Regions from separate parts of the Clostridium sp. 7_2_43FAA genome, predicted to be linked through region 1. Evidence: a T-box and tRNA genes for the amino acid it is inferred to sense, from the RefSeq annotation. Region 1 holds a T-box; the other holds one or more tRNA genes.

The links. The T-box of region 1 lies ahead of thrS (threonine--tRNA ligase). A T-box ahead of a tRNA ligase gene usually reads a tRNA of that ligase, here a tRNA-Thr.
Region 2: it has a tRNA-Thr gene. The T-box ahead of thrS (threonine--tRNA ligase) is inferred to sense a tRNA for this amino acid. The anticodon was not compared.

The regions. Positions count from the first base shown of each region.
Region 1 is NZ_JH815222.1:3,053,215-3,064,024, forward strand. It holds tRNA gene CSBG_RS15470 (tRNA-Leu) at 1-50, opposite strand, end outside; gene CSBG_RS15475 (NPCBM/NEW2 domain-containing protein) at 286-8,280, opposite strand; cyclic di-GMP riboswitch class I at 8,438-8,521, opposite strand; T-box leader at 8,740-8,952, shown strand; gene thrS (threonine--tRNA ligase) at 9,015-10,810, shown strand, end outside.
Region 2 is NZ_JH815222.1:3,188,671-3,199,480, reverse strand. It holds gene rlmB (23S rRNA (guanosine(2251)-2'-O)-methyltransferase RlmB) at 1-449, shown strand, start outside; gene CSBG_RS16175 (NYN domain-containing protein) at 470-982, shown strand; gene sigH (RNA polymerase sporulation sigma factor SigH) at 1,039-1,683, shown strand; tRNA gene CSBG_RS16165 (tRNA-Thr) at 1,772-1,847, shown strand; gene tuf (elongation factor Tu) at 1,984-3,177, shown strand; gene rpmG (50S ribosomal protein L33) at 3,352-3,501, shown strand; gene secE (preprotein translocase subunit SecE) at 3,553-3,786, shown strand; gene nusG (transcription termination/antitermination protein NusG) at 3,820-4,341, shown strand; gene rplK (50S ribosomal protein L11) at 4,411-4,836, shown strand; gene rplA (50S ribosomal protein L1) at 4,889-5,578, shown strand; ribosomal protein L10 leader region at 5,621-5,748, shown strand; gene rplJ (50S ribosomal protein L10) at 5,787-6,290, shown strand; gene rplL (50S ribosomal protein L7/L12) at 6,322-6,690, shown strand; gene rpoB (DNA-directed RNA polymerase subunit beta) at 7,044-10,751, shown strand; gene rpoC (DNA-directed RNA polymerase subunit beta') at 10,773-10,810, shown strand, end outside.

The DNA.
Region 1 (10,810 bases):
ATGGCGCTAGATCCTAAGTCTAGTGCGTCTGCCAATTCCGCCACATCTGCATACCTTGTATTAATATTATATAAAATATTATTTTTTAAATCAATATAAATTGTAAAATTTGGTTATTTTATTTCTATAATAATATCTTATATGTACTTTAATTATCTTAATTATTTTAATAAATTTAATGATCACTAAGAGCTTAACATAGTAAAGTTTCTCTTAGTGATCATTAATTCATATTATATTATATTATTTTTTCACTTCTTGTTTAGCTAGTTCTTCTTTATTGTTTTACTCTATATTAAATATATAAAGTATTCCAACATCATGGTTATCTTCTTTATTTTCATAAGTTATATAGACACCGTAAAGTCCAGCTTTCATATCAGATGTATCTATTGATATGTCTCCATTTTCATCTATAGAATTTTCTACATCTAATTTCTCACTACCTACCATAATTTCCTTAGGTTTCAATGCCTCTCCACTTTTAGACACTACTCTTTCTTTAAGTATAACTTTATTATTTTCTACTGTAGCCATTCCAGCTTCAATTATTTGTAGATTAGCATTTAGTACCTTAAGATTTTTTAAGTTCTTTAGAGGTGATAAATCCCTTACTTCATTTTGCTCTATATTAAGTTCTTCTAAATTCTCAGCATATTCTAAGCCTTTTAAGCTTGTAATTCTTCTGCTACTACCAGTTAAGGTCCTTAGATTATGCATATCTTTTAAAGTTATATCTCCACTCAATCCAAGCGCCTTTTGAATATCTTGTTTTAGATACTTATCTTCAATTTCAATAACTTTATTTAAATCAACTCTTTTTAAGCTATTAATTGTTTCTTTTAATTCAGTTATCATTGATTGTATTTCTTCATAAGTAGATGCTTTATTTTCTATCATTTCTGTTGCTTTTCCCACAGCCTGATCTAGTACACTTAAACTTTCTTCAGTATAAGCTTCTCTATCTATACCTTTAGCACTTTCAACTAATTTAGAAAGCTCTGTATAATCTATGGATTCTGAATTTGCATAATAAAGCTTAGTATCTCCCCATGTAGCGTGGTCTGAACCAATTCCATTTCCACCATCAGTTACTACAAGTTTTAATTCCTTAGCATCATTTATATCAACTTCTACATACTTCATAGCATCTCTAGAAGTCATTACTCCACTATCGAATTTCTTTTCTCCATCGACATATATTTCGAAGGAAACTGAACCTACTGTACCAAACATTTGTCTATCTACTCCAACATATGAGCTAAAGAATGCATAATCTTTATCACTTAAATCATATGTTATTGTTGAAGTTGCATGAGCACCTATACCTCTTTCAAATGATACTTCATTGCCCTCTTCATTAGTTAATCTTAAAGCATTATTACTTGTAGATATATCCTTCTTAGGAGCAGCATAGCTATTTTGAGTAAATTTCCAATCATATTCTGTCAAATACGTATAATCTTCCATGTTTACTACTGCTATAGTTCTTGATTTAGTTACTTCATTACCATCACTATCTAGAACTTTATAAGTAATTGGATATTTTCCTGGTTTATTAAAGTTTACTTCACCAGTTACTTCAACACTTGAAGTTAAATCTCCATCTTCAGCATCAATTGCAGTATACTCTTCATTTAAGTCAATCGCCTCTCCAACCTTTGTTGACACTGATTTTGGAATAGTTAACTCTGGCTTTGCATTTGTAGTATATAATTTAGTATCTGCCCATGATGCAAAATCTCCAAGTCCATTACCATCAGCATTATCTGCTACTAATTTAAGTTCTTTTACTCCAGTAACATCTAGATTTACAAGCTCTGCTTCACTATCTCTTCTTATTACATCTGATGTATAAACTTCTTCACCATCTGCAAATATTTTAAATATTATGGTAGTTCTATTATCATTGTAGTTTTTATCAGTACCTACATATGTTGAGAAGTTGGTATAATTTCCATCTAACTTATATACTATTTCTGCATTTGTTGCAGCTCCAATTCCTTTATCAAATTCTTTTATTTCGCCATTAACTTTAAGTTTAATTTTACTACTTGAGTTAACTGCTGAATCTTTGTTTACAGTTTTCCATCCTGATACTGCTGAATCCCACTCCATATCAGATACATAAGTACTATTACTATAAACTACAAATTTTCTATCTTTGCTTGCTTTATTTCCAGCACTATCTGTTATTGTATATGTCACAGTGTATTCTCCAGATTTATTTATATTAAAATCATTTTTATTAACCGTAACATTACTAGTTATATCACCATCTTCTTGGTCATTTGCTGTAACCCCTGAAGTTAAGTCAAAATTGCTGTTTAACTTAACATAAGTTATATCTTCAACATCTATTGTTGGGAACTTAGCTCTTATTATTTCTTCAGCTTTAACTAATTCTTCTTCAAATAGATTAGCAGCTGGATGGCTCTTAACTTCTTCCCTTAGAGCTTGTACCTTATCTAGAGTATTATAACTTTCAGTAACTTCTGTTTTATTACTATCAGTAAATAGTTCATTATTTATCTTATCTGCTAAAATATCCTCTCCATAGAATGATACTTCACCTATACTAGCCCAATCCTGATTTGCTTCTATAAATTTAAACATCACTCTTCTTGCTGTAGTTTTAGCTATTTTAAACTCTACAACATCATTAACATTTCCAGTATATTCACCTTTACCTGCTAATATAAAATCATTTCCCTCAGCTTCATTAGACGTGTATATTTCAAATTTCCTAGCAAATCCTTTTCCACCATTTCTTGCTTTATAGGCTATTCTATTTATTTCCTTACTTTCACCTAAATCAAATATAACTTCATTTTTGAATGTATCACTGTTTGGTTTATTAGTTTCCCAATGTGTATTTCCATTACCATCTATTGCATTACCTATAACAGTACCTGGATAACTTCCAGCATTGTTAGTTACTGAAGTAGCTCCAAATTTAAACTCTTCATTATATTTATCTAAGTTATCAAACTCACCAAACTTTGATTTGTTTACTGTAAAATCTTCATATATAGTTACATAAGATTTAATTTCTGTTATGTTATTGTCACTATCTTTTACTCTATAAACAACTTCAAATCTACCAATTTTACCTTCTTTATAGTTATTTGAAACTATTTCAACATCAGAAGATAAATTTCCATCTTCAGCATCTCTCGCTTCGATACCTGATTCAAAATCTACTGCTTCTCCTAACTTATAAATCTTATCTTCAACTGAGATAACTGGTTTTGCATTATTTGTAGTTAATTTAGGATTAGCTATTACTGCATGATCTAAAGTATTTCCATTTCCAGCATCAGTAACTTTTATTACTAGTTGGTTTATGCCCTTAACTGGAACATTTATATATTCCATATTATCAGCATATTTTAAAACTTCAGTATTAGCTAAAGTTTTACCATCAGCTATTATTTCAAACTTTATACTAGAAGTATCTTGTACTGCTATTCCTGCATCAACTCCAAGTAAAACCTCGAAATTATCATAGTCTTTGCCTGCTAAGTCATAAGTTATTGTACCATTTGCATGTATTCCAAAACCTTTTTCAAAGTCTTTAACTTCTCCATTTACTCTACCTTTTATATTAGTATTTCTTCTTGGAGTTCCCCATTGAGTTTGTGCAGCTGACCATTCTAAATCTGATAAATAATTATAATCACTTACAACTTCAACTTCTACTATCTTTTCTACTAATATACCTTCATCACTTACAGAATATTTAACTTGATATTTTCCTTTTTGGCTAGTATCTACATTATGTTCAATCTCAACCTTAGAAACTATATCATTTCCCTCATAGCTTAATACTTTTATATAGTCTAAAGGATTAAATTCTTCTCTTAACTCTAAAGTAATCTTATTTTGTTGAATGTTTATACTAGGTGAAAATGACTCTATTGACACAGAATCACCTGTACCTAAATTAATATCATAAGGTACTACTTCGTATTTAGAATTCTTAGTTGTATCTGCATTAGTATCTATAAAGGAATTAGTTGAAGTAAATCCTATTAACTCACCATCTCTTAATATTTCATATCCTAGTAAATCTGATTTAACATTATTATCTATACTAAATGTTAACTTAATTCCATTTTCTACTCTATTTAATGTAACATCTAAATTAGTATCTTGAGTAAATCCATTTCCCTTATAATTAGCTTTGCTATTATTTAGATACCATATCTTTTTATCCGGCTTTGGATACTTACTAGTTTCTTGTCTAGTTTCCTCATTAACCTCAAATCCATGTCTAGCAAAGTATTCGCTTAAGTCTTCACCAATTACTTCTGATGAGAATTTAACTAAATATTGCATCTTAATATTATCAGGATTTTCACTTCCTAAGTTAACATTTCTTTCTCTATATAATTTATTTAAATTTCCCCAATATCCAGGCTTATACATTTCTAATTGCCAATATACTGCTAAATTTTCAGCCAGTTCACCTTCTGAGTACTTATTAGAATTCTCGCTTATAACATTCTTATAAATTTTATTTTCAAACGGTATTCTATTATCTATCTTATTGTAATATACAGACATATACATAGGTAGCATGTTATTTGTAACTTCACCATATAATCTTGTGCTTACATCCATTCTATGTCCTATCTCATGATCTAATCCCCAGCCTGGCTCTCCAACTAGTAAACTAGTCATTACATCACCTTGTACTCCTATATGATTGGTATATGCATACATATATCCAAATGGTTGTGCTAACCTAACATTTTCTCTTATATATTTAGGATCATTTTGCTCATTGCTACCATCTAGTCCATAGTATTTAAAAAGCTCTTTCATATGATTATTGTATCGATTTACTGTATCTAGTGGATTCGCACCTTTTTCTATATATGCTTTATATGCACCTGTAGCAGTACCTGTCCACACTATGTGGTCACTTACAAATTCGAAAACATCTAAAACTTCCCTGTCTAATACATTAGGATTCTTAGCTATATCTTCATCTATTGCTTTCTTATACTCTATTAAAAATTCTTTAAATTCTTCCACATTAGTATCCGCTGTAAGGAATGGGTATTTGTCTCCTGAAGCAAATCTTATAACTGGAGTTTTTGGTTGTTGCTCACTAGTGTACGGATTTAAAATATATATTGATCCCCCTCTAGTTACATCATGTCTATACCAATTATCAACTGCTATATCAGGAACAGTTATTACATTTTTACCTGGGTTTAAATTCACTGTTCTCATCCAGTTAGCAAAGCTTCCTTCTTGTTGAGAAAAGACTAACTTTGGCATTGGCTGACTTGGATCAGCATCTACATAAACTGTTATTTCATCACCTGGTTTTGCAGATATTCCTGTCGGTTGATTATTATTACCAAATCCAAATTTTAAATTTCTATTAGCATGTGCTACCATATCTCCGTGTTGTTCTGCTGTAATAATTTTTACAGTCTCTAATTCACCTTTAAGGATCTTATTTGCTAATTCAAATGCTTCTGTAAATGTACTTTCTAAAGGATGTCCTTTAACTTCATTTTCTAAATCCTTTAGTTTTTCTATAGTATTAAATTCCTCTGACAATTCATTCATTAATCCATTTGTAAATAGATTATCAACTTTATCACTTACTACATCTTGCTTATAGAATGCTATCTCTGATAATGTAGCCCAATTTTGATCTGAGTTTTTAAATTTAAATTTAATTCTCTTAAACTTAGTCGGACTGAACTTTGCCTCAACTAATCCAGATACTTTATTATGACTACCTGTTGCCACAAGCTGATATGTATCTCCCTTAGATGTTGTAGATCCATATATTTCAAACTCTTGAGCAAATCCTTTGTTATCAGATTTTCTTGCTCCGTATAATATCCTATTTAATTCTACAATTTCCTTAAATTCTACTTCTACTTCATTTGTAAAATCAGATGTATTTGCTTTATTAGTTTCCCAATATGTATCTGGATTATCATCTATAGCATTTGTTATTACTTGTGATGCATAATGTCCAGCATTATTTTTGATACTTTCTATATTATCATTATCCATTTTAAATAATTCTGAATAATCTTCATTAAAATAATCCTCAAATTTTCTTGTAATTGCTGTTGTTGCTTCAATTTTATTTTCTTCTAATAGTATTTTTGCATTTTCTATATCTTCTTTGAAGCTACTGTAAAGAGGATGATTTTTAGCTTCATTTTCTAAAGCCTCTAGCTTTTCTTTTGTATTAAACTCTTCACTAACTTTACTCATTGTAGCATCAGTAAATAAATTTAATATCTTGTCATATACTTTATCTTCCTTATAAAATCTAAATTCAGCTACAAATGGTCTATTTATATTAGCCTTTACAAATTTAAACTTTATTCTTTTAAACTTAGTTGGCTCAAATTTAAACTCTAAGAAGTCGTTAGTACTTTGAGCACTTCCTGTTGCTACTAATTGGAATGTATCACCCTTTGTTGTTTCTGAAGCATATATTTCAAACTCTTCTGGGAATCCCTTTCTGTTTTCTCTTGCTAAAAATGCAATTCTATTTAATACCTCTGGCTTATCTAATGTAAATATTACTTCATTAGTAAAATCTTCAGTATTATTTTTATTTGTTTCCCAGTGTGTTTCAGTCTTGTCATCTATCATATATTCTAATTTAGAATTAGGATATATTCCTCCATTTGCACTTATGTTAGCTATATTAGAGTTTGGCATTCTAAATAATTCACTATATTCAGAGTCCTTTCCATTGTGGTACGCTTCTAATCTTGAAACCTTCGCTGTTGTTGCTTCAATTTTATTTTCTTGTAGAAGTATTTTTGCATCCTCTAAATTCTCTTTATAATCATCATAAAAAGGATGGCTTTTAGCTTCTTCTTCTAATGCTTGTACTTTTTCTAATGTATTAAATTCTTCACTTACACTGCTCATTGTATCATCAGTGAATAGCCTATCTATTTTTTCTGCTATTTCATCTTGAGTATATAAACCAAACTCAGCAGCACAAGCCCAATTCTCGTATCCCTTTTTAAATACAAATTTAACCCTTCTAAACTCAGTAGGATTGAATCTTATTTCTATAGAATCCTGTGTTGCTTTAGACGTTCCACTAGACACCAATTCAAATGTATCACCCTTAGTCGTTCTAGATGCATATATATCAAATGCTTCTGCAAATCCTCTATTAGTTCCACGAGGTGCAGTATATACTATTCTATTTAATGTTATTAATTCATTTAACTCTATTACTACTTCATTAGTAAAACTATCACTATTTTGTTTTCCTGAATGCCATTTTGTATTTATATCTCCATCCATAGCTTTAGTTATAGCTTCACTTGCATATTGCCCACCATTTGTAGTTATTGATTTCACTTTGCTTGATAGAACTTTATAGATTGCATCATACTGTGGAAGTATCTCACTATTCATATCTTTAAATTTAGATACCTTAGCATCAATATAGTTAACTTCTTTATTTTCTACAATTAACTTTGCATTTTCTATATCTTCTTTAAGCTCACTATATAATGGATGATTTTTCACTTCTTCTTCTAACGCATTTATTTTTTCTATATTATTAAACTCTTCATTTACTTGACTCATTGTACCATCAGTAAATAAATTCTTCACTTTATCACTCACTACATCTTCTTTATAAAACATAAATTCTGATGCTGAAGCCCAATCTTGATCAGCTTTTTTGAACTTAAATTTTATTCTCTTAAATTCAGTTGGATTAAACTTAATTTCTACTATATCCCCAGTAGAACCTGTATATTCACCACTACTTACTAATCTAAAATCATCTTCTTCATCAGTAAGAGATGTATATATTTCTACTTCCTTAGCAAAACCTTTCCCTTTAGCTGATGACTGCCTTGCTGCATATACTATTCTGTTTAAGTTTGTTACTTCATTTAATTTAAATATTACTTCATTGGTAAAATCAGTACTATTTGGTTTCCCTGTTTCCCAATGAGTATTGAAATCTCCATCTATAGCTTTATTAATAGTAGAATTTGGATAATTACCTCCATTATTTGTTATAGATTCAATATTTGAGTTGTCAATTTTAAATACTTCATTATAAGCATTTAGATTATCACTATTGTATAAGTTAAATTTACTTATACTAGCTTGAGTCAATTCATTAACAGATGTATTTTCTGTTATAGAAACTTGATTTCTTGATAGCTCATCTGCTAAAACCTTTACTGTTGTAGATGAGAAATTGGTTATTAGTGCAGCTATTAATATAGCCGCTATTTTTTTCTTATTCATAATTTACCTCCCTGGTTAGTTTTATCTAGCCTTAGAAGTACATTAAAAAAGCTACTCTAAAAGAGCAGCTTTATACATCTTAATAAATTAAATATTAATTATAATAAGATAAATAATATTTAAAATTAAACTTTAAAACAAAAAGTATAATGTACTCTTTGGCAACTGGCTGACATAGTTATACACCTTAGTCCCTATAGCTTTGCGTCCTTAAATTTCTCTAAGTTTGCCTATTTAATTTTATAACTTTAAAATAAATTTTAATTATTTTAAAATTTATTATCCGTATTTTAACATAAAATCACATATTTATCCATATATTTTATAAAATTTCTACTATTTTTCTTCTTTTTTTGCATAATTTCAACTTATTATTCTTCCAGTTTAAGTAAATAATTTTAATTACCTCTTTATATTGACATTGACTAATTAGATAATTATAATATTACTTATAAATATTTTAATACGTTGATGAGAAGAGTAAACTAAATTTCATTTTCAGAGAGAGATAAGCTTGGTGAAATTATCTTATTTGAATCTAGTTGAAGACCACCTCTGAGTGACTCTAATAAAGTCCGTTTAATATCACGTTACGATATATTAAGAGGTCTTATTATAGACAATTAAGGGTGGAACCGCGGGAAGTTTAGAACTTATACTCTCGTCCCTTCTATTTATATAGAAGGGATGGGAGTTTTTTTATTTTAAATTATATTATGAAGGGAGTAATAAATATGATTAAAATTACTTTAAAGGATGGATCAGTAAAAGAATTTGAAGCTGGTATTTCTGTTTTAGATATAGCTAAATCAATTAGTGAAGGCTTAGCTAGAAATGCTTGCTGTGGAATAGTTAATGGAAAGGTTGTTGACTTACGTTATATAGTAAATGAAGATAGCGAACTTGCTATTTGCACATTTGACTCACAAGAAGGAAAAGATGCATTAAGACACAGTGTATCTCACGTTTTAGCTTATGCAGTTAAAAGATTATATCCAAATGCTAAATTAGCTATAGGACCTGCTATAAATGATGGTTTCTACTATGATTTTGATGTAGAAAACTCATTTAGTTCTGATGATTTAGTAAAAATAGAAGATGAAATGAGAAAAATAGTAAAAGAAAATCCTTCAATTGAAAGATTTGAATTACCAAGAGCTGAAGCTATAAAGCTTATGGAAGATGCTAACGAACCATATAAGGTTGAATTAATTAATGATTTAGGCGAAGATGAAGTTATTTCATTCTATAAAATGGGTGACTTTGTAGATTTATGCGCTGGCCCTCACCTAATGTCTTTAAAACCAGTTAAAGCTATTAAACTTCTTAGAAGTGCTGGAGCTTACTGGAAGGGCGATGAAAAGAACAAAATGCTTTCAAGAGTATATGGAACTGCATTCTTAAAGAAAGCTGATTTAGATGCTCATTTAGAAGCTTTAGAAGAAGCTAAAAAGAGAGACCATAACAAATTAGGTAGAGAACTTAAAATCTTCACTACAGATGAAAAAGTAGGTCAAGGTTTACCTCTTATAATGCCTAAAGGTGCTAAAATTGTTCAACTTCTTCAAAGATGGGTTGAAGATGAAGAAGAAAAAAGAGGCTATGTATTTACAAAGACTCCTTCAATGTCTAAAAATGACTTATTTAAGGTTTCAGGCCACTGGGATCACTACAAAGATGGTATGTTTGTTTTAGGAGATGAAGATAAAGATCCAGAAGTTATGGCATTAAGACCAATGACTTGCCCATTCCAATATACAATTTATAATGCAGAACAACACTCTTATAGAGAACTACCTATAAGATATGCTGAAACTTCTACTTTATATAGAAATGAAGCATCTGGTGAAATGCACGGATTAATTCGTGTAAGACAATTTACTTTATCTGACGGACATATAGTTTGTAGACCAGATCAAATTGAAGAAGAATTTAAAGGTTGTGTTGAATTAATCAACCACATAATGAGTACTTTAGGAATAGATGGAGATATATCATTTAGATTCTCTAAGTGGGATCCAAACAATACTGATAAATATATAAACAATCCAGAAGCTTGGGAAGAAACTCAAGTATTAATGAAGGCTATCTTAGATCACCTTGGAATTGATTATGTTGAAGCTGAAGGTGAAGCTGCATTCTACGGACCAAAGCTTGATATCCAATTCAAGAATGTTCACGGAAAAGAAGATACAATAATAACAATCCAAATTGACTTTGCTCTTGCAGAAAGATTTGATATGACTTATATAGATAAAGATGGAAATAAGAAACGTCCATATATAATTCATAGATCTTCAATTGGATGTTATGAAAGAACTTTAGCTATGCTTATTGAAAAATATGCTGGTGCATTCCCAACTTGGCTTGCTCCAACTCAAGCAATAGTTCTTCCTATTTCTGATAAATATAATGACTATGCTGAATCAATAGTTAAAGATTTCAAAGATTCAGGAATAAGAATTACTGCCGATTATAGATCAGAAAAAATTGGTTATAAGATTAGAGAAGCTAGACTAGAAAGAATCCC
Region 2 (10,810 bases), 140 kb from region 1:
TAATTGTACTAGATGAAATAGAAGATCCACATAATTTAGGTTCTATAATAAGAACAGCTGAATTATGCGGAGTTCATGGAATAATAATACCAAAAAGAAGAAATGTGGGAATAACATCTACTGTATACAAGTGTTCTGTAGGAGCTATAGAGCATATGAAGATAGCAAAAGTAACAAATATTAATTCAGCTATAGATGAACTTAAAGAATCAGGGCTATGGGTATATGGTGCAGATATAGCAGGAGAAGAATACAGCTATCAAGTTGATTTTAATGGTCCATGTGCTATGGTTATAGGTAGTGAAGGAAGAGGTATATCTAAACTTACTTTAAAAAAGTGTGATAAGTTAGTGAAAATTCCGATGGTAGGAAAAATTAACTCTTTAAATGCTTCAGTTGCTGGTGGTATAATGATGTATGAAATATTAAAGGGAAGATTATTAAAATAGCATAGTTAAAGAGGTAATATGTGAAAATAATATTTGTTGATGGATATAATGTTATAAATAGTTGGCCGAACCTAAAGAAGCAAAAGGACTACAGCTTTGATGGGGCAAGACAAAGCTTAATAGATAGTTTACATAATTATTCAGTTTATGAAGATTGTAAGATAATAATAGTATTTGATGCGCATAAGGTAACTAGAAGCATTGAAAAGAAAGAAGATATAAACAGTAATATAAGTATAGTATTCACTAAAGATGGTGAAACCGCTGATTCTTACATAGAAAGAGAAGTTCATAATTTAGGTAGAAGATTTGAGGTCTATGTTGTTACATCAGATTGGCTTGAACAACAGACTATTTTTCAAAGAGGTGCAGTAAGAATATCTGCTCTTGAATTTTATAACGAAGTTATTGAAACTCAAGGAAGGATAAAAAAGAAAACATTGAAAAATATGTCTTCATCTAAAAATCATTTGGGGGATAACATAGATGAAGACATATTTAAAAAGTTAGAAGCTATAAGACGGAGTGAATAAGCGTTTGACTAGTATATATACTTATTATATTATATGGCTTAAAGGGGTGATATATAGTGGAGAGTACCAAAAAAGAGGTAAGCTTGTTTGTGGAATTTCAAAATAAGTTAGACGAAGAAGTGGTTGATGAAGCAAAAAAAGGAAATAGTAGGGCACAAGATTATTTAATATCAAAATATGAGAATTTTGTAAAGGCTAAAGCCAAGTCTTATTTTCTCATTGGAGCAGATAAAGAAGACATTTATCAAGAGGGCATGATAGGGTTATATAAAGCTATAAGAGATTTTAAATCTGATAGGCTAACAAGTTTTAAGGCTTTTGCAGAATTATGTATTACGAGACAAATAATAACTGCTATTAAGACAGCTACAAGGCAAAAACATATACCATTGAACACATATATATCTTTAAATAAGCCTATTTATGAGGAAGAGTCAGATAGGACTTTAATTGATGTTTTATCAGGATTAAAAATAACTAATCCAGAGGAACTTATAATAGGGAAAGAGCAGTTAAAACATATAGAGGGAGAGATGGCGAAAGTTTTATCTGATTTAGAAATGGAAGTACTTCAATCTTATTTAGATGGGAAGTCTTATCAGGAAATAGCCTGCGATTTAGATAGGCAGGCTAAGTCTATAGATAATGCATTACAAAGAGTTAAACGAAAGCTTGAAAAATGTCTATATACCGAAAAATAAGTCACTAAATTCTTATTGACAAATTTTTTGAACAATAGTAAACTTTATAATTGGTATATTAAACTATAAACCACATTATGATGGCAATGCTCACGTAGCTCAGTAGGCAGAGCGTCGCCTTGGTAAGGCGGAGGTCGTCGGTTCAATCCCGATCGTGAGCTCCAATATAGTTGAGCGCTCACTAGTAGCGATTATTGTAATTATAAATTGCTTTAGTCTTTGTGGTGAGCTCAATATATTACCCAAAAGCTAGAAAACGCTAGGCAAAGTTTATTACAAAGATTAAAGGAGGATTTTACAATGGCAAAGCAAAAATTCGAAAGAAGTAAACCACACGTAAACATTGGAACAATCGGTCACGTTGACCACGGTAAGACAACTTTAACAGCTGCAATCACAACAGTATTAGCAAACAGAGGATTAGCAGAATCATTCAAATATGATGAAATTGATAAGGCTCCAGAAGAAAAAGAAAGAGGAATCACAATCAATACAGCACACGTTGAATACCAAACAGACAACAGACACTATGCACACGTTGACTGTCCAGGACATGCTGACTATGTTAAGAACATGATCACAGGAGCTGCTCAAATGGACGGAGCTATATTAGTTTGTTCAGCAGCAGACGGTCCAATGCCTCAAACAAGAGAACACATACTACTAGCTTCAAGAGTTGGTGTTGACTACATAGTTGTTTTCTTAAACAAGGCAGATATGGTAGATGACGAAGAATTATTAGAATTAGTTGAAATGGAAGTAAGAGAATTATTATCAGAATACAACTTCCCAGGAGATGATATTCCAGTAATAAAGGGTTCAGCTTTACAAGCATTAGAAAACCCAACAGATGAAAAAGCAATCGCTCCAATCCTTGAGTTAATGGAAGCTGTAGATAGCTACATTCCAACTCCAGAAAGAGCAACAGATAAGCCATTCTTAATGCCAGTAGAAGATGTATTCACAATCACTGGTAGAGGAACAGTTGCTACAGGAAGAGTTGAAAGAGGAGTTCTTCACGTAGGAGACGAAGTAGAAATCGTTGGATTATCAGAAGATAGCAGAAAAGTAGTAGTAACAGGAATAGAAATGTTCAGAAAGTTACTAGACGAAGCGCAAGCTGGAGACAACGTAGGAGTTCTTTTAAGAGGAGTTCAAAGAACTGACATCGAAAGAGGTCAAGTTTTAGCAAAAGTTGGATCAGTTAAGCCACATAAGAAATTTGTAGGTCAAGTATACGTACTTAAAAAAGAAGAAGGTGGAAGACATACTCCATTCTTCGATGGATACAGACCACAATTCTACTTCAGAACAACAGACGTTACTGGTTCAATCAAGTTACCAGATGGAATGGAAATGGTTATGCCAGGAGACCACATTGATATGAACGTTGAATTAATCACTCAAGTAGCTATGGACGAAGGATTAAGATTCGCTATCAGAGAAGGTGGAAGAACTGTAGGTTCAGGAGTTGTTACTAGTATAATCGAGTAATAGTAGTTCTTAGTATATATGTAGGGACTGGGTTTCATTACCTAGTCCTTTACAAAGGCACATATATTGACATAATACATGTTTTATGATAATGTGTTTAGGTAATTAACGAAATTAAATTAACATAAAGTAGTAAGGTTTTATATTATTTACGGTAAACTGGAGGTGCAGACTGTGAGAGTAAAGATAACTTTAGCATGCACAGAGTGTAAGCAAAGAAATTATAATTCAATGAAAAATAAAAAAAATAACCCAGACAGATTAGAAATGCATAAATACTGCAAGTTCTGTAAAAAACATACACTTCATAAAGAAACTAAATAATTAGCTAATATAGTAGTGACACATACTCACAAAGATTAAGGATGTGAAGTAATGGCTGTTAAGGAAAATGTAAATTTAACTAAGAACTCACCTAGTAAAGGTGGCATATTTAAGTTTTTTAGAGAGGTTAAGGCAGAAGTTAAAAGAATAACTTGGCCTTCTAAAAATGACACTAAAAAGGCGTTAATTGCAGTTGGCGTAGTTGTGCTAATATATATAGTATTAGTAGGCGGGTTAGATTATATTTTTCAAAACCTCTTTGAATTCATTTTTAAACTAAAATAAGGAGGTTTAGGTGTTAGTCACCTATAAGAAAATATGAGCGAAAGAGCAAGATGGTATGTTGTACACACATACTCAGGCTACGAAAACAAGGTTAAAGCGAATCTTGAAAAAACCATTGAAAATAGAAATCTTCAAAGCTTACTTCAAGACATTCAAGTGCCTATGGAAGAGGTTGTAGAAGAAAAAGATGGGAAACAAAAGATTTCTCTTAAAAAGAAGTTTCCTGGATATGTGTTAGTAAAAATGCTAATGACAGATGAGTCATGGTATGTGGTTAGAAATACTAGGGGTGTAACAGGATTTGTTGGCCCAGCTTCTAAACCAGTTCCCCTTACAGATGAAGAGGTAGAATCTATGGGAGTTCAAGAAGCGCCTGTAGAAATAGATCTAGAAGTAGGGGAAAGCGTAAGAGTTATCTCAGGTCCTTTAAGGGAATTTGTAGCTATAATACAAGAGATAAATCTAGAAAAGCGCAAAATAAAAGCATTAATTGATATGTTTGGCAGAGAAACTCTAGCTGAACTAGAATTTACACAAGTTGAAAAATTAGTTTAATATAAGCTAATGTTTTAATAAAGTGGGAGGACTAAGGTCCGTATTACCACAGTATAGGAGGAATAATACATGGCTAAGAAAGTAACAGGAATGATCAAACTTCAACTTCCTGCAGGTAAGGCGACACCAGCACCACCAGTAGGACCAGCATTAGGTCAACATGGTGTTAATATTATGGGATTCTGTAAGGAGTTCAATGCAAAGACTGCTAACCAAGCTGGATTAATAATTCCAGTTGTTATAACAGTTTACCAAGATAGATCTTTTAGTTTTATACTAAAAACTCCACCAGCAGCAGTTCTTATAAAGAAGGAATTAGGAATCGAAAGTGGTTCAGGAGTTCCAAACAGAACTAAAGTTGGTAAGTTAACTAAGGATCAAGTAAGAAAAATTGCTGAATTAAAGATGCCTGACTTAAATGCAGCTACAATCGAAACTGCTATGAGCATGATCGAAGGTACTGCAAGAAGTATGGGAGTAACTATTGAAGAGTAATTCGTAAAAAAGTGGGAGGTAAAAACCGTTAACACCACAAAGGAGGCATATTATGGGAAAGAATTATATTGAAAGCGCAAAATTAATAGATAAGAGTGCATTATACACTCCATCTGAAGCTTTAGATTTAGCAGTAAAGACTGCAAAAGCAAAATTTGATGAAACAATAGAACTACATGTTAGATTAGGGGTTGACCCAAGACATGCAGATCAACAAGTTAGAGGAGCTGTTGTTCTTCCGAATGGAACAGGTAGAACTGTAAGAGTTTTAGTGTTTGCAAAGGGAGAAAAAGCTAAGGAAGCTCAAGAAGCTGGTGCAGATTTCGTAGGAGCTGAAGAATTAGTTCAAAAGATCCAAAGCGAAAACTGGTTTGACTATGATGTAGTAGTTGCTACACCAGATATGATGGGTGTTGTTGGTAGAATCGGTAGAGTTTTAGGACCTAAAGGATTAATGCCAAACCCAAAATCGGGAACAGTTACATTTGATGTTGCTAAAGCAATAGCTGAAATAAAAGCTGGTAAAGTTGAATATAGAGTAGATAAGACTGCTATAGTTCACTGCCCAATCGGAAAGAAATCATTTGGAGTTGAGAAGTTGCAACAAAACTTCCATGCTTTAATGGATGCTTTAATAAAGGCGAAACCAGCAGCTGCTAAAGGACAATACGTTAAGTCAGTATCTGTTTCAAGCACTATGGGTCCTGGAGCTAAGGTTAACCCAACAAAAGTTTTAGATTAGTATTGACAAACAGAAAATTATGTTGTAAAATGTAATCTGTTGTTAAAGAGAATACTGATTCCAAAGACAGTAGGTGCCGAAAGGTTTAAATAATTGCCTACCGAGGAATACCAAGGTAAGTAATTATTTGGTCTTCCTATGTCTATGGGAAGGCCTTTCTTAATATAAATTTGCAGTTAAAAAACTGTGAGGAGGTGGACACACAGTAATGAACAAGAATAGACAAATTAAAGAAGCTAAAGTTGCTGAGATTAGAGAAAAATTAGAAAAAGCTCAAGCGATCGTTTTAGCAGACTATCAAGGTTTAACAGTTGAAGAAGATACAGCTTTAAGAAAAACTTTAAGAGAAGCAGGTGTTGAATATAAGGTTTATAAAAATAACCTTGTAACATTAGCTGCTAAAGAATTAGGAATTGAAGGTCTTGATTCATACTTAGAAGGACCAGTTTCTATAGCATTCGGATATGAAGATGCTACTGCTCCAGCAAGAGTATTACATACATTTGCTAAGGATCACAAGAAACTAGAATTAAAAGCAGGTATGGTAGAAGGAACTTTATATAATAAAGAAGAAGTTGAAAAACTTGCTACAATACCATCAAAAGAAGTTCTTATCGCAAAACTTCTTGGAAGCTTCAAAGCTCCATTATCAAACGTTGCATACTTATTAAATGCAATTAAAGAAAAAAAAGAATCAGAGTCAGCTGAATAATAACTGATAAAAATTTGGAGGTGCAATTAAAATGACAAGAGAAGATATAATTCAAGCTATAAAAGAAATGACTGTTTTAGAATTAAACGAGCTAGTTAAAGCTTGTGAAGAAGAATTTGGTGTAAGTGCTGCTGCTCCAGTAGCAGTTGCAGGAGCTGTTGCAGGTGGTGCTGCAGCTGCAGAAGAAAAGACTGAATTCGACGTAGTATTAGCTAGCGCTGGATCACAAAAGATCAAAGTTATCAAAGTTGTTAGAGAATTAACTGGATTAGGATTAAAAGAAGCTAAGGAAATAGTTGATGGAGCTCCTAAGACATTAAAAGAAGGCGTATCAAAAGAAGAAGCTGAAGACATGAAAGCTAAATTAGCTGAAGTTGGAGCTGAAGTAGAAGTTAAGTAATTAACTTCTAAATTGAAAAGGTGCTGTTAAAGGCACCTTTTTAATTGTCTAAATGAAACTATATAAAATATCAAATTCCTGGGATACTTTATATAGTTTTATATAAAAATTGCTTGAAATGTAGAATATTATAGATTAACATAAGTTATACAATAAAATAATTGACATTAAAAGAATAGTATGATAGTATCATTAAATGTACTATTCAATATGGGTAGGTATATATTCATATGAAAAAAATGTATAATCGCACAAAAGATGGTTATACTAATAAGTGATGCTATCCGAAAGCATAAGTCCTTAGGGAAAGTGTGCTTTTGGTTATTTTAGTTTTATACAAGGGGTGAAAATTCATGGTACATCCTGTCCAAGTCGGAAAAAGAACTAGAATGAGTTTTGGTAAAGTTAAAGATGTAACTGAAATGCCAAATCTTATTGAGGTACAATTAGATTCATATCAATGGTTTTTAAAAGAAGGTCTTCATGAAGTTTTTGAAGACATTAATCCTATCACAAACTTTACTGGAAATCTTGTTCTTGAGTTTGTAGATTATAAGCTTGATATGGATAATATTAAGTATTCGGTGGAGAAGTGTAAAGAGAGAGATGCTACTTATGCTGCGCCACTAAAGGTTTCTGTAAGATTACAAAATAATGAAACTGGAGAAATAAAAGAACAAGAAGTATTTATGGGTGATTTCCCGTTAATGACAGAACAAGGAACTTTCATCATAAATGGTGCTGAAAGAGTTATTGTCAGTCAATTAGTAAGATCACCGGGTGTTTACTACAGTTTTAATGTTGATAAAACTGGTGAAAAATTATATTCATCAACAGTTATTCCAAATAGGGGAGCATGGTTAGAATATGAAACAGATTCTAACGATATTATCTATGTAAGAATAGATAAAACAAGGAAACTTCCAATATCTATTTTAGCAAGAGCTATGGGATTTGGAAGTGATCAAGAGCTTTTAGACTATTTTGGAGAAGATGAAAGATTTAAAGCTACAATAGAAAAAGATAATACTAAGACTAAAGAAGAAGCTTTATTAGAGATATATAAAAGATTAAGACCAGGTGAACCACCTACGGTTGATAGTGCTATATCTCTTATAGATTCATTATTCTTTGATGCAAAGAGATACGATTTATCAAGAGTTGGTAGATATAAGTTTAATAAGAAGTTAGCTTTAAACTTAAGATTGGTTAACCAAGTTGCAGCTACAGACATAGTTAATCCTCAAACAGGAGAAATTATGGTTGAGCAAGGTAAGAAGATTAGTAGATCTCTTGCAGAAGAAATTCAAAACGTTGGTATAAACTCAGTTGATATATTAGTTGAGGATAGAGTGGTTAGAGTAATTGGTAACCATTTTGTTGATATTAAAAATTTTGTATCATTTAATATAGAAGATTTAAATATCAGAGAACTTGTTCACTATCCAACATTAAAAGAGATATTAGACAACTATGATGATGAAGACACTATAAAAGAAGAAATAAAGAAAAACTTAAATAGACTTATTCCTAAACATATAATAAGAGATGATATATTTGCAACTATAAGTTACGAATTAGGATTACCTTATTCAGTAGGTTATGTTGATGATATAGATCACTTAGGAAATAGAAGATTAAGATCAGTAGGTGAATTACTACAAAATCAATTTAGAATTGGTTTATCAAGAATGGAAAGAGTAGTTAAGGAAAGAATGACTATTCAAGATCAAGAAGCTATAACACCTCAAATGTTAATTAACATAAGACCTGTTGCAGCTGCTATTAAAGAATTCTTTGGTAGTTCACAATTATCACAATTCATGGATCAAGTAAATCCATTATCAGAATTAACACATAAGAGAAGATTATCAGCTTTAGGACCAGGAGGTCTTTCAAGAGAAAGAGCTGGCTTTGAAGTTAGAGACGTTCACCATTCTCATTATGGTAGAATGTGTCCTATAGAAACTCCAGAAGGACCAAATATAGGGCTTATTAACTCATTAGCAACATATGCTAAAGTTAATGAATATGGATTTATAGAGACTCCTTATAGAGTTATTGATAAAGAAAAAGGTATAATAACAGACGAAATAAGATACTTTACAGCAGATGAAGAGGATTTATACCTTGTAGCTCAAGCAAAAGAACCTATAGGAGAAGATAGAAAGTTTGTTGATAGCAGAGTTACTGTTAGAAGTAAACATGATATATTAGTAGTTAATGCTGATGAGGTTGATTTAATAGATGTATCACCAAGGCAAATAGTATCAGTAGCTACAGCGATGATACCGTTCCTTGAAAATGACGATGCTTCAAGAGCTCTTATGGGATCAAACATGCAACGTCAAGCGGTTCCATTATTAAAACCTCAAGCACCAGTAGTTGGTACTGGAATAGAATTTAAAGCTGCAGTAGACTCTGGAGTTCTTCCAAAGGCTAAAAATGCGGGTAAGGTAGTTTACGTAAGTTCTAATGAAATTAGAATCAAGAGAGACGTAGACGGTGGAATAGATACTTATAATCTTCTTAAGTTCAAGAGAAGTAACCAAGGTACATGTATAAACCAAAGACCTTTAGTAGATAAAGGCGAAATAGTGTTTAAGAACCAAGTATTAGCTGATGGTCCATCAACTGATTTAGGTGAAATAGCATTAGGTAAAAACATTAGAATGGGCTTCATAACTTGGGAAGGATATAACTACGAAGATGCTATGCTTATTTCTGAAGAACTAGTTAGAGAAGATGTATTTACTTCAATTCATATAGAAGAATATGAATGTGAAGCTAGAGATACAAAGCTAGGACCTGAAGAAATAACTAGAGATATTCCAAACGTAAGTGAAGATGCATTAAAGGATATAGATGACAGAGGAATAATAAGAATAGGTGCTGAGGTTAGATCAGGCGATATTCTTGTAGGTAAAGTTACACCTAAGGGAGAAACTGAATTAACAGCAGAAGAAAGATTATTAAGAGCTATATTTGGAGAGAAAGCTAGAGAAGTAAGAGATACTTCATTAAGAGTACCACATGGAGAAGCTGGAATAATAGTAGATGTTAAAGTGTTTACTAGAGAAAACGGTGATGAATTAAATCCAGGTGTAAATGAACTAGTTAGATGTTATATAGCTCAAAAGAGAAAAATCTCTGTTGGTGATAAAATGGCTGGACGTCATGGTAATAAAGGGGTTATCTCAAGAGTATTACCAGAAGAAGATATGCCATTCTTACCAGATGGTAGACCATTACAAATTTGCTTAAACCCATTGGGGGTTCCATCACGTATGAACATCGGTCAGGTACTAGAGGTTCACTTAGGATGGGCAGCAAGTCAATTAGGATGGCACATAGCTACTCCTGTATTTGATGGTGCTACTGAAAAAGACATTGAGGATTGCTTAGAAAAAGCAGGATACAATGCAAATGGAAAAACTGTTTTATATGATGGTAGAACAGGAGAAGCTTTTGATAATGAAGTAACTGTTGGAATAATGTATATCTTAAAGCTAGCTCACTTAGTTGACGATAAGATTCATGCAAGATCAACAGGTCCATACTCATTAGTAACTCAACAACCACTTGGTGGTAAAGCACAATTCGGTGGTCAAAGATTTGGAGAAATGGAAGTTTGGGCTTTAGAAGCATATGGAGCAGCTCACACACTACAAGAAATATTAACCGTTAAATCAGATGATGTTGTAGGTAGAGTTAAAACATATGAAGCTATTGTTAAGGGTGAAAACATACCTGAACCTGGAGTTCCTGAATCATTTAAGGTTCTAATTAAAGAACTTCAAGCTTTATGTTTAGATGTAAAAGTGTTAAATGATGAAAATGAAGAAGTTAGACTTAAAGAATTTGCAGAAGAAGATATGGAAGATTTAGAAGTTAACATTGAAGGAACAGAAGATGTTGTTTCAGAAGAGGTTAATGTAGATGATAGTTATACAACATCAGAGGAAGAAATTGAGGAAGAAGTTGAATTTGACAACTTTGCTTTAGATGGATTCCATGAGGAAGACTTAGAACTTGATGATTTTGTAAATGATGAACACTAAATTTGAAGGGAGGATATACCCTTGTTTGAATTGAATAATTTTGATGCTATACAAATAGG